Regions from separate parts of the Streptomyces sp. NPDC058457 genome, predicted to be linked through region 2. Evidence: riboswitches for the same ligand, from Rfam matches in the RefSeq annotation. Region 2 holds a riboswitch; each other region holds the start of a gene.

Region 1 (2,177 bases), on a different contig from region 2:
TCGGCGCCCCACAGGTCCACCAGCTCCGGCACGTCGGCGGGGGAGAACAGCGACCACGGCTCGTCGGCGTTCACCCGGCGCATGAACTCGTCCGGCACCCAGTGCGCGAGGTTCAGGTTGTGCGTACGGCGGGCGTCCTCACCGGTGTTGTCGCGCAGCTCCAGGAACTCCTCGATGTCGGAGTGCCAGGTCTCCAGGTAGACCGCGGCCGCGCCCTTGCGCCGGCCGCCCTGGTTCACGGCGGCGACCGAGGCGTCGAGGGTCTTCAGGAACGGCACGATGCCGTTGGAGTGCCCGTTGGTGCCGCGGATGAGGGACCCGCGGGAGCGGATGCGGCTGTACGAAAGCCCGATGCCGCCGGCGTGCTTCGAGAGCCGGGCGACCTGGTGGTAGCGGTCGTAGATGGAGTCCAGCTCGTCCTTGGGGGAGTCGAGGAGGTAGCAGGACGACATCTGGGGGTGCCGGGTGCCGGAGTTGAAGAGGGTGGGGGAGGACGGGAGGTAGTCGAGGCGGCTCATCAGGCCGTGGAGCGCGGCTACTTCGTCCACCGACCTGGCGGTGTCGTCCTCGGCGAGACCGGCGGCGACCCGGAGCAGGAAGTGCTGGGGGGTCTCGATGACCTTGCGGGTGATCGGGTGCCGGAGCAGGTACCGGCTGTGCAGGGTGCGCAGGCCGAAGTAGCCGAAGCGGTCGTCGGCGGCCGGGTCGACGAGCGTGTCGAGGCGCCGGGCGTGCAGCCGTACGAACTCGGCGGTGCGGTCGGCGATGAGCCCCTCCCGGTGCCCCACGGCGACGGACTCGGTGAAGGACGTAACGCCCTGCGAGGCGGCCTCGGCACGGACGGAGATCGTCAGCAGCCGGGCGGCGAGCCTGGAGTAGGCGGGGTCCTCGGAGATGAGACCGGCGGCGGCCTCGGTGGCCAGCTCGCGCAACTCCGCCTCGTCGGCCCGCGCCGACCGGCCGCGCAACGCGGCGGCGGCGACCCGGCCGGGGTCGGCGTCGGGGAGGTCGGCGGTCAGCTCGGTCAGGGTCCGCAGCAGCGCGGTACCGGGACCGTCGTCTGCCACGGATTCCACAGAGCTGGTCGCTGAAGCCGGTTCGGCTGGCGCGATGGTCACGTGGGGCTCTCCCTCGCTGGGCTCGGGGCCTGGCGGAGGGCAGAGGGCAGCACGAGCGCACGTGGGCACGCGTCGAGACCCCGGCCCACTCCACGAGGCCCGGACGTCAGAACGCCCTCGCCGGGTGGCTGGGCGTGCTGTCGGCAGGTCCTCGGACTGACTCCTGTGCACGAACATGCACAAGTACACCGTTGCGGGACAGTTCCGGATTCGCACCGGATTCCCCTGCGGCGACAGCGAGCATGAGCATACATCTAGTGCCGGGTTGTCGTGTCACCCCCAGATGTTGTGTCGCGGCGGTGTCAGAGTGTCAACTCGTAGGTGAGGAGAGTGATGTCGTCCAGGTGCGGCACGGGATTCCAGTCCCGGTCGGGTGTGCGGACGAAACCCAGGCGTTCGTAGATGCGGTGGGCGGTGTGCATGCTTCGCTGGGTCGACAGGACGACGGCCGTGCAGCCCTGGACGGTCCGTGCGCGGTCGATGCAGGTGCGTGCGAGGGCCTCGCCGGCGCCCTGGCCGCGGGCGGCCCGGCCGACGGCGAGCATGCGGATCTCGGCCTCTCCGGGGGTGGCGAGGTCGGCCATCGGGCCGGGGCCGGGGACGAAGGTGACACCGCCGAGGAGGGTGGTGCCGTGGACGGCGACGAGAACGGTGGCCGCGGCTGCCCGCTTTGCCACGTCCTTGAGTTCGGTGAGATACGAGTCGCTCTCGCCGAAGTCCAGGAGGCCGTCCCGGAGGTAGGCCTGGGCGGTGATTTCACCGAGGGGTTCGTACTCGGTGGGACGGGCTTCCCGGATGACGATGTCCATGCCGGTGAGTGTGTACGACCAGCGGGCCGCCGAGGGTGGAATTTCTCGGTGGCCCGCTGCGGGTTGTGGTGGGTTGCTCGCGCAGTTCCCCGCGCCCCTGACGGGGCGCTTCAGTGGGCGCTACCTGCAACGGCTGGCGGGAGTTCCACCTCCACGTCCGGGTCGCCGGCGTCTGCCGTGTAGTCCTCCGGGCTGGTCTGGTCGATGCCCTCGGGGGCCTTGAGGGCCTTGAGGGCGAAGGTCAGGACCA
Region 2 (2,177 bases):
CCGAGAGCAATCGGCGCATAGCGGAGGACCAGGCGTTCTCCAGAACCGCGATCCAGAGGTTCGCCACCGCGACCCTGTGCATAGTCGTGGTCATACTCTCCTTGGGCTTCCTCTGCTACGCGGCTCGTGGCATCCACCTGTCGATACCAAGGCCTGTGGCGATCGCTCTGGGACTGGCCGCCACGAGCGCCGTCAGCGCGGTCGGTGTCGCTCTCGGCCGTTTCCTGCGGCGCCCGGGCCGGGGCGGGCAGGAGTGAGGTTCACAAGACGGCGGACCGGATCGAGGCCGTATCCCCAGCCCACGCCCCCGGCCAAGGCGACGACCAGCGCCACCGCCGCCCAAACGATCAGCTTGTTCCTGGTGCCGTCCGCCAAGAGCGAACTGGCCGCTCCCGCCACGCTCGCCACCAGACCGCACACCACGCAGTACCCCGCGAGGACAGGCCCGTCAGTTCGGTGTGTCCCCCGGCGTCCGATGTCGCTCCACATCTGGCTCCCCTCCCAGGTCGGTCACATCCGCTCGGCGTCACTTAAAGGGTGCGATCTGAGCCCCACGAGAAACAAGTGCCAAGGGCTGCGCGCGAGATGGATGATTGCCGAGCCTGTCGGATCCTTCGTGTCGCGGACCAGCACCACTCCCGAGACGACGGCAATCCCTACACAGGTATCGCCGTTCAACGAATGGCTGCTGATCCGCCACGCACTCGCGGACGGGCCCCCGTCGACCACACCGACCTCCTCGACTCGCGAGTTCGCGTCTCGAAGCTGTCCGCCGATGTCAGCAAACCGTAGCGTCGCCGCACGCAGCCGCACAGACCCCCCGAGGAATGGGCCGCAAACGCCCTCCGCCACTCGCCCTACCGCTCGCCGGACTCTCTTTTTCAGTCTAGAGAGACCGGACCCGGTCGGCCAATGACCAAACCGGCCTGTGTGTGGGCCTCAGCACACTCCTCCGTAGCAGGTCAACGGCAAGTTGACGGGTCTTCCAGGGGCGTGGTGGACTGCCCGAGCCATGTACGGCGGCAAGGGAGGAAGCCGGTGTGAATCCGGCGCGGTCCCGCCACTGTCACCGGGGTAGCAATCCCCGGGAGCCAGGAACTCTCACCGCCGGTCTCGTCGAGCCAGGGCGCGGACACCCTGAGTGAGGACATATCGCCATGCGCGGCTGCCGACCGAGGTTCAGTACCCGGCCCGTCCCCGACCCCGCGGCCGGCTGAGCCGATGGGTGCCGATCGCGTCTTCGCGTACGGCGCCGCCGCCGGCCTTCTCGGTGACCTGCTGCTCGGCGACCCGCGCCGGGGGCATCCGGTCGCCGTGTTCGGGCGGGCGGCCGGGGCCGTGGAGCGGGTGCTGTGGCGGGACCACCGCGGGTGGGGCGCGCTGCACACCGCTGTGTGCGCCGGTGGCGCCGTGGCGCTGGGCGCCGTCGCCCAGCGGGCCGTACGACCGTCCACCGCCGCGTCCGTCGCGCTCACCGCGGCCGCCACCTGGGCCGTCGTCGGGGGCACTTCGCTCGCCGGCGAGGCCCGCGCCGTCGGGCGGGCCCTGGAGGCGGGCGACGTCGAGGCGGCCCGGGCGCGGCTGCCGCATCTGTGCGGACGGGATCCGCAGGCCCTGGACGCCGACGGGATCGCCCGGGCGGTCGTGGAGTCCGTCGCCGAGAACACCAGCGACGCGGTCGTCGGGGCGCTGGTGTGGGGGGCCGTGGGGAGCGTGCCCGGGCTGGTGGGGTTCCGGGCTGTCAACACCCTGGACGCCATGGTGGGCCACAAGTCGGCCCGGTACCGGCGGTTCGGGTGGGCCTCCGCGCGGCTGGACGACGTGGCCGGGTGGCCGGGGGCGCGGCTGACCGCCGTGCTGGCCGCCGTGGCCGGGAGCGACCCCAAGGGAGCGGTACGGGCCTGGCGGACCGATGCCGTGAAGCATCCGAGTCCCAACGCCGGGCCCGTGGAGGCGTCGTTCGCGGGGGCGTTGGGGGTGCGGCTCGGGGGGACGCTGTCGTATGGCGGGCGGGTCGAGCATCGGCCGGTGCTGAACGGGGAGGGGCGGGCTGTGGAAGTCGCGGACATCGATCGGGCGGTGCGGTTGTCGCGGCGGGTGGGGTGGCTGGCGTTGGGGGTGAGTGCGGCGACCGCCTTGCTGCGGGGGCGGGTTGCAAAGTCCCCGGCGCTGTCGGC
Region 3 (2,177 bases), on a different contig from region 2:
CCGCTCCCAGAAGGACCAGTAGCGGTAACCGGTGGCCGCCGCCGGCCCGGCGGCCGTCGCGCACAGCGTCAGCGCGGCCAGGAGCAGCAGCCCCGCACGGCGGACCGCGCTCACAGCTGCTGCTGCTTCCGGCGGCCGCTGAGCAGGAAGCCGATGCCGATACCGGCGACGAGACCGGTGCCGACGATCCACCACACGCTGCTGCCCGACTTCTTCTCCCCGGTGTGCTTCGCGGCGGCCGCCCGCGGGGCCGGGCCCGTCGCGTTCAGCGCCGTCACCAGGTTCGTCCCGCCGAAGTCGCGCGGGTCCGCGCCCATCGCGTGCGCGGCGAGGATCAGTTCGGCGTAGGCCGCGGGCCCGCTCTGCTCCGCCCACGGCACAGCGTGCGCCTCCAGCCAGGCGTACGGCTTCTTCGCGGGCTTCGTCCAGCCCTGCGCGGCCATGGCGACGACCGCGTCGGCGGTGTTGCCGTAGTCCGGCTGGGGCTTGGCACCGGGCAGCGCCGAGACGAGGTGGCCGGTCGTGAACATGGCGTCCCCCAGGTACGCGGCGCCGTTGCGGGCCACCTCCTCCCGGGTCAGGGCCTTGTCGGAGTCGGCGCAGACATAGCCCTGCGCCGGGGCCTTCCCGGCCGTCGTCACGAACCCCTTGCCGAGGGCCCCGAGCACCCCGGCCGCGGTCGCGTCCGCGTTGGCGGCCAGCTTCCCCTGCTTGTCCGGCTGGTAGGCGAGCGCGCCGCCACCGTCCTCGTCGCAGGGGACGGACCACTTGGCGAGGAGGTCGTACGGCGACCTGTCCGCGCTCGCGCCGGCCGCCGCGAGCGCGCCGACGACCACGCCCGTGGAGTTGGTGTCGCTGGCCGAGCCCGGGGTGTAGCCCCAGCCGCCGTCCTCGTTCTGCTGCGACTTCAGCCAGGTCACGGCCTTCTCCGCGGCATCGTCGTGCCCGCCGGCCGCCTTCAGCGCCTGTACGGCGGCGGCCGTGCTGTTCGTGTCGACCGCCACCTTGGCGTCGCAGGCCGCCGTCGGCTCGGCGCGGAACGCGGCGAACGAGCCGTTCGCGCACTGCTGCCCGGCCAGCCAGTCCACCGCCCTCGCGGCCGGGGTGACCCCCACCGCGCGCTGGGCCAGCAGGGCGAGGGACTGACGCCAGACACCGTCGAACCTGGGGTCCGAACCGCCGTACAGCCCCGACGGGAGGACCACCGACGCGGACGGCGACGGGGACGCGGTGCCGGCGGCCAGTGCGGTCGTCACGGGTGTGGCGGTACCGATGACCGCGGTGGCGGCCAGCACCCCGGCGGTGCGGCGGAGGACGGTCATGGTCGGCGGGTGCCTCTCCCTGCGGGGAGCCGGGCAGCACGGGACACCCCGGCGGCTCGGCTCCGTAAACCTCGACGGTGCCGTGCGACGGCGGGCGCCGGCGCACATGAGCCCTCAACGTCCCGGGCGCGGCGGTCCGGCTTGCCACACGGGATGTGGCTCACGGTTGCGGGTCAGCGCCGGAATTGCACCGGCTTCCCCCCGTACGGGTGATGACGACCCGGCTACCTTACCGGCCGCCCGGGGGAAGCTGAGAGGGGGCTGTGCGAGGACCGTTTCGTTATGGTCATGCCATGACGGGGAGACTGCTCGGCTCGGGGCGTTCGGCCGACGTGTACGAGATCGACGAGGCGTGGGTGCTGCGCCGGGACCGGGACGGCTGGGGGGACGCGGCCGCCGAGGGCGCGGTGATGACGTACGTACGGGAGCACGGCTACCCGGCGCCCCGGGTACGGCCGTCCGCGTCCCGTACCGAATTGGTCATGGAGCGCCTGTCCGGTCCGACCATGCTGGCGGCGCTGCTGGCGGGGGAGACGGACGCGGCGGAGGGCGGGGCGCTGCTCGCCTCGCTGCTGCGGCGACTGCACGCCGTGCCGGGCCGGGATCCGGCCGACCCGGGTGCCCGGGTCCTCCACCTCGACCTGCATCCGGACAACGATGGGGGTCCCCCCGGCTCGAACGAAGTTGAGAGCTGGGGGAGCTGACCCCCGACGGCCCTCGGGTCATCGACTGGACCAACGCAGAGGACGGGCCGCCCGGGCTCGACTGGGGTATGTCCGCGGTGATCCTCGCCCAAGTGGCTCTGGGTGCTTACCCGTTGGCGCACACGCTGCTGGCGGCCCTGCTCGCGACCCG
Region 4 (2,177 bases), on a different contig from region 2:
CGATCTCCCGCTCGGCGGCCGTGTCCAGCGGCACATGCAGGAGAGAGCAGGAGGCGGCGACGTCGATCCGGTCGGCGAGGCCCAGCAGGGTGCCGAGGACGGTGAGGGACGCCGGCAGGTCGTTGACCCAGATGTTGCGGCCGTTGACGACACCGGCGACCAGTCGCTTGCCGGGCAGCCCGCCGACGGCGGCCAGAGCGTCCAGGTTGGCGGCCGCCGCCCCGGTGAAGTCCAGGGCGAGCCCCTCCACCGGAGCCTTGGCCAGCACCGGCAGGGCCTCGCCGAGCCGGTCGAAGTAGGAGGCGACCAGGAGCTTCGGCCGGTCGGTGCCGGCGCCCAGGTCGCGGTAGGCGCGGGCGACGGCGGCCAGTTCGGCCGGGGTGCGGTCCTGGACCAGGGCGGGCTCGTCGAGCTGCACCCACTCGGCGCCGGCCGCCCGCAGGTCGGCGAGGACCTCGGCGTACACCGGGAGCAGCCGGTCGAGGAGGGTGAGCGGGTCGAAGCCGGCGGGCACGCCGGGCGCCGGCTTGGCCAGCAGCAGATAGGTGACCGGGCCGACCAGCACCGGCCGGGCGGTGAGTCCGAGGACCAGCGCCTCCCGCAGCTCGCCCACCTGCTGGGCGGAGTTCGTGGCGAAGACGGTGTCGGGGCCCAACTCCGGCACCAGGTAGTGGTAGTTGGTGTCGAACCACTTCGGCATCTCCAGCGGCGCGACGTCCTGGGTGCCGCGGGCCATGGCGAAGTAGCCGTCCAGGGCATCGGCGTCGACGGCGGCGCGGTGCCGCTCGGGGACGGCGCCGACCATCACGGTGGTGTCGAGGACGTGGTCGTAGAACGAGAAGTCGCCGGTCGGCACCTCGTGGATGCCGGCCTCGGCGAGCTGCCGCCAGGTGGAGCGGCGCAGTTCGGCGGCGGTGGCATGCAGGGCGTCGGCGGTGACCCGGCCCTGCCAGTAGCTCTCGATCGCCTTCTTCAGTTCCCGGGCCGGCCCCTGGCGGGGGTAGCCGTACACGGTGGCCCGGGCTGCCGCGGCTGCGGACTTGGCTGTCACGGAGATCTCCTTCGCGAGACGATTCCCTGAGGTCCCGGTGACGGGACGAGAGCGCGAAGGGATGACGAACCGGACGGCGACGGTCGTACCCGACCGTCCGTCCGATGTGCACGCCGACCCGCCCACGAGGTCACCGGGATGTCCGCGCACGAGTGGCTCGCGCACGGGCAGTTGGCAGGTCTTCGGACTCGCGGGCGCGTCTCGTCGTACAAAGTCGTACGCAGTCGTACGAGACCCCTACTGGCCGTCGCTTCCCGGATCCGGTGGATCCAGTGCGTATGACGGCGGTCGTTCCCACTCACCGCTGCGGGGCAGTCCCGGACTCACACCGGGTTCCCTCTTACGACGTCCCGTCTGGCCAACGGGACGAACCAGCTGCACGATCAGCTTAACGCGCCCCCGAAGGGGCGCGGGGCGTCGTCGATGTGCGGCTCCGCCGCGTGAGCGCGACCAGCCACGGAGAGCCCGCAGCCGTCACACCACAACAACCCCCACCCCCTTAGACGAGCTCCCCCTCGATCCCCCGAGCCACTCCGCCCAAGGCCGCCACCAACTCCCCCAGCCGGCCCTTCTCGTACCGCACGCTCGGCAGCGAGACCGAGACCCCCGCCACCACCCTCCCGTCGGCCCCCCGAACCGGCACCCCCACCGCGAGCAGCCCCCGCTCCGACCGCTCCCGGTTCACGGCGAAGCCACCCCGCCGCACCCGCGCCAGCTCCCGCCGCAGCCCGGCGAGGTCCGGCCGCTCGGCCGGCCGGTCCCGGTACCGCTCCTCCGCGTACACCTCCGCCAGCTGCTCCTCCGGCAGGTCCGCCAGCAGCAGCAGTCCGCCCGTGGTCCGGTGTGCCGGGAACACCATCCCCTCCCGGGACCCCACCCGGAGCACCCGCGCACACTCCACGCTGGCGATGAACCGGACGGAGTCGCCTGTGCGGACGGCGAGGTTGGCCGTCTCCGCCACCAGCTCGACCAGCCGCTGCAGATGCGGCAGCGCGACCGCCCGCAGCCGCGACACCTGTGACTGCGAGTGCGCGGCCAGCTCCAGGACCGGCCCGGCGCGGTAGACCCGGTCCTCGCCCTGGACGGCGAAGTCCCGGTACACGAGCATCGCCAGCAACCGGTGCGC

The links. Region 2 has a riboswitch for cobalamin ahead of ACFWPS_RS39710 (cobalamin biosynthesis protein). Riboswitches for the same ligand answer to the same signal wherever they lie in the genome.
Region 1: linked by a shared signal. The riboswitch ahead of ACFWPS_RS22220 (ribonucleoside-diphosphate reductase subunit alpha) and the one ahead of ACFWPS_RS39710 (cobalamin biosynthesis protein) in region 2 are both predicted to bind cobalamin.
Region 3: linked by a shared signal. The riboswitch ahead of ACFWPS_RS22635 (prenyltransferase/squalene oxidase repeat-containing protein) and the one ahead of ACFWPS_RS39710 (cobalamin biosynthesis protein) in region 2 are both predicted to bind cobalamin.
Region 4: linked by a shared signal. The riboswitch ahead of metE (5-methyltetrahydropteroyltriglutamate--homocysteine S-methyltransferase) and the one ahead of ACFWPS_RS39710 (cobalamin biosynthesis protein) in region 2 are both predicted to bind cobalamin.

What each region holds. Positions count from the first base shown of each region.
Region 1 covers NZ_JBHXLU010000027.1:24,471-26,647, reverse strand. Annotated here, with positions in the region: gene ACFWPS_RS22220 (ribonucleoside-diphosphate reductase subunit alpha) at 1-1,118, opposite strand, end outside; cobalamin riboswitch at 1,243-1,375, opposite strand; gene ACFWPS_RS22215 (GNAT family N-acetyltransferase) at 1,421-1,927, opposite strand; gene mctP (monocarboxylate uptake permease MctP) at 2,038-2,177, opposite strand, start outside.
Region 2 covers NZ_JBHXLU010000073.1:51,209-53,385, forward strand. Annotated here, with positions in the region: gene ACFWPS_RS39700 (hypothetical protein) at 1-257, shown strand, start outside; gene ACFWPS_RS39705 (DUF397 domain-containing protein) at 511-852, opposite strand; cobalamin riboswitch at 980-1,122, shown strand; partial or broken gene ACFWPS_RS39710 (cobalamin biosynthesis protein) at 1,222-2,157, shown strand.
Region 3 covers NZ_JBHXLU010000028.1:4,894-7,070, reverse strand. Annotated here, with positions in the region: gene ACFWPS_RS22640 (SCO2322 family protein) at 1-114, opposite strand, end outside; gene ACFWPS_RS22635 (prenyltransferase/squalene oxidase repeat-containing protein) at 111-1,322, opposite strand; cobalamin riboswitch at 1,430-1,561, opposite strand; partial or broken gene ACFWPS_RS22630 (phosphotransferase) at 1,616-2,177, shown strand, end outside.
Region 4 covers NZ_JBHXLU010000126.1:18,452-20,628, forward strand. Annotated here, with positions in the region: gene metE (5-methyltetrahydropteroyltriglutamate--homocysteine S-methyltransferase) at 1-1,051, opposite strand, end outside; cobalamin riboswitch at 1,207-1,442, opposite strand; gene ACFWPS_RS49620 (IclR family transcriptional regulator) at 1,551-2,177, opposite strand, start outside.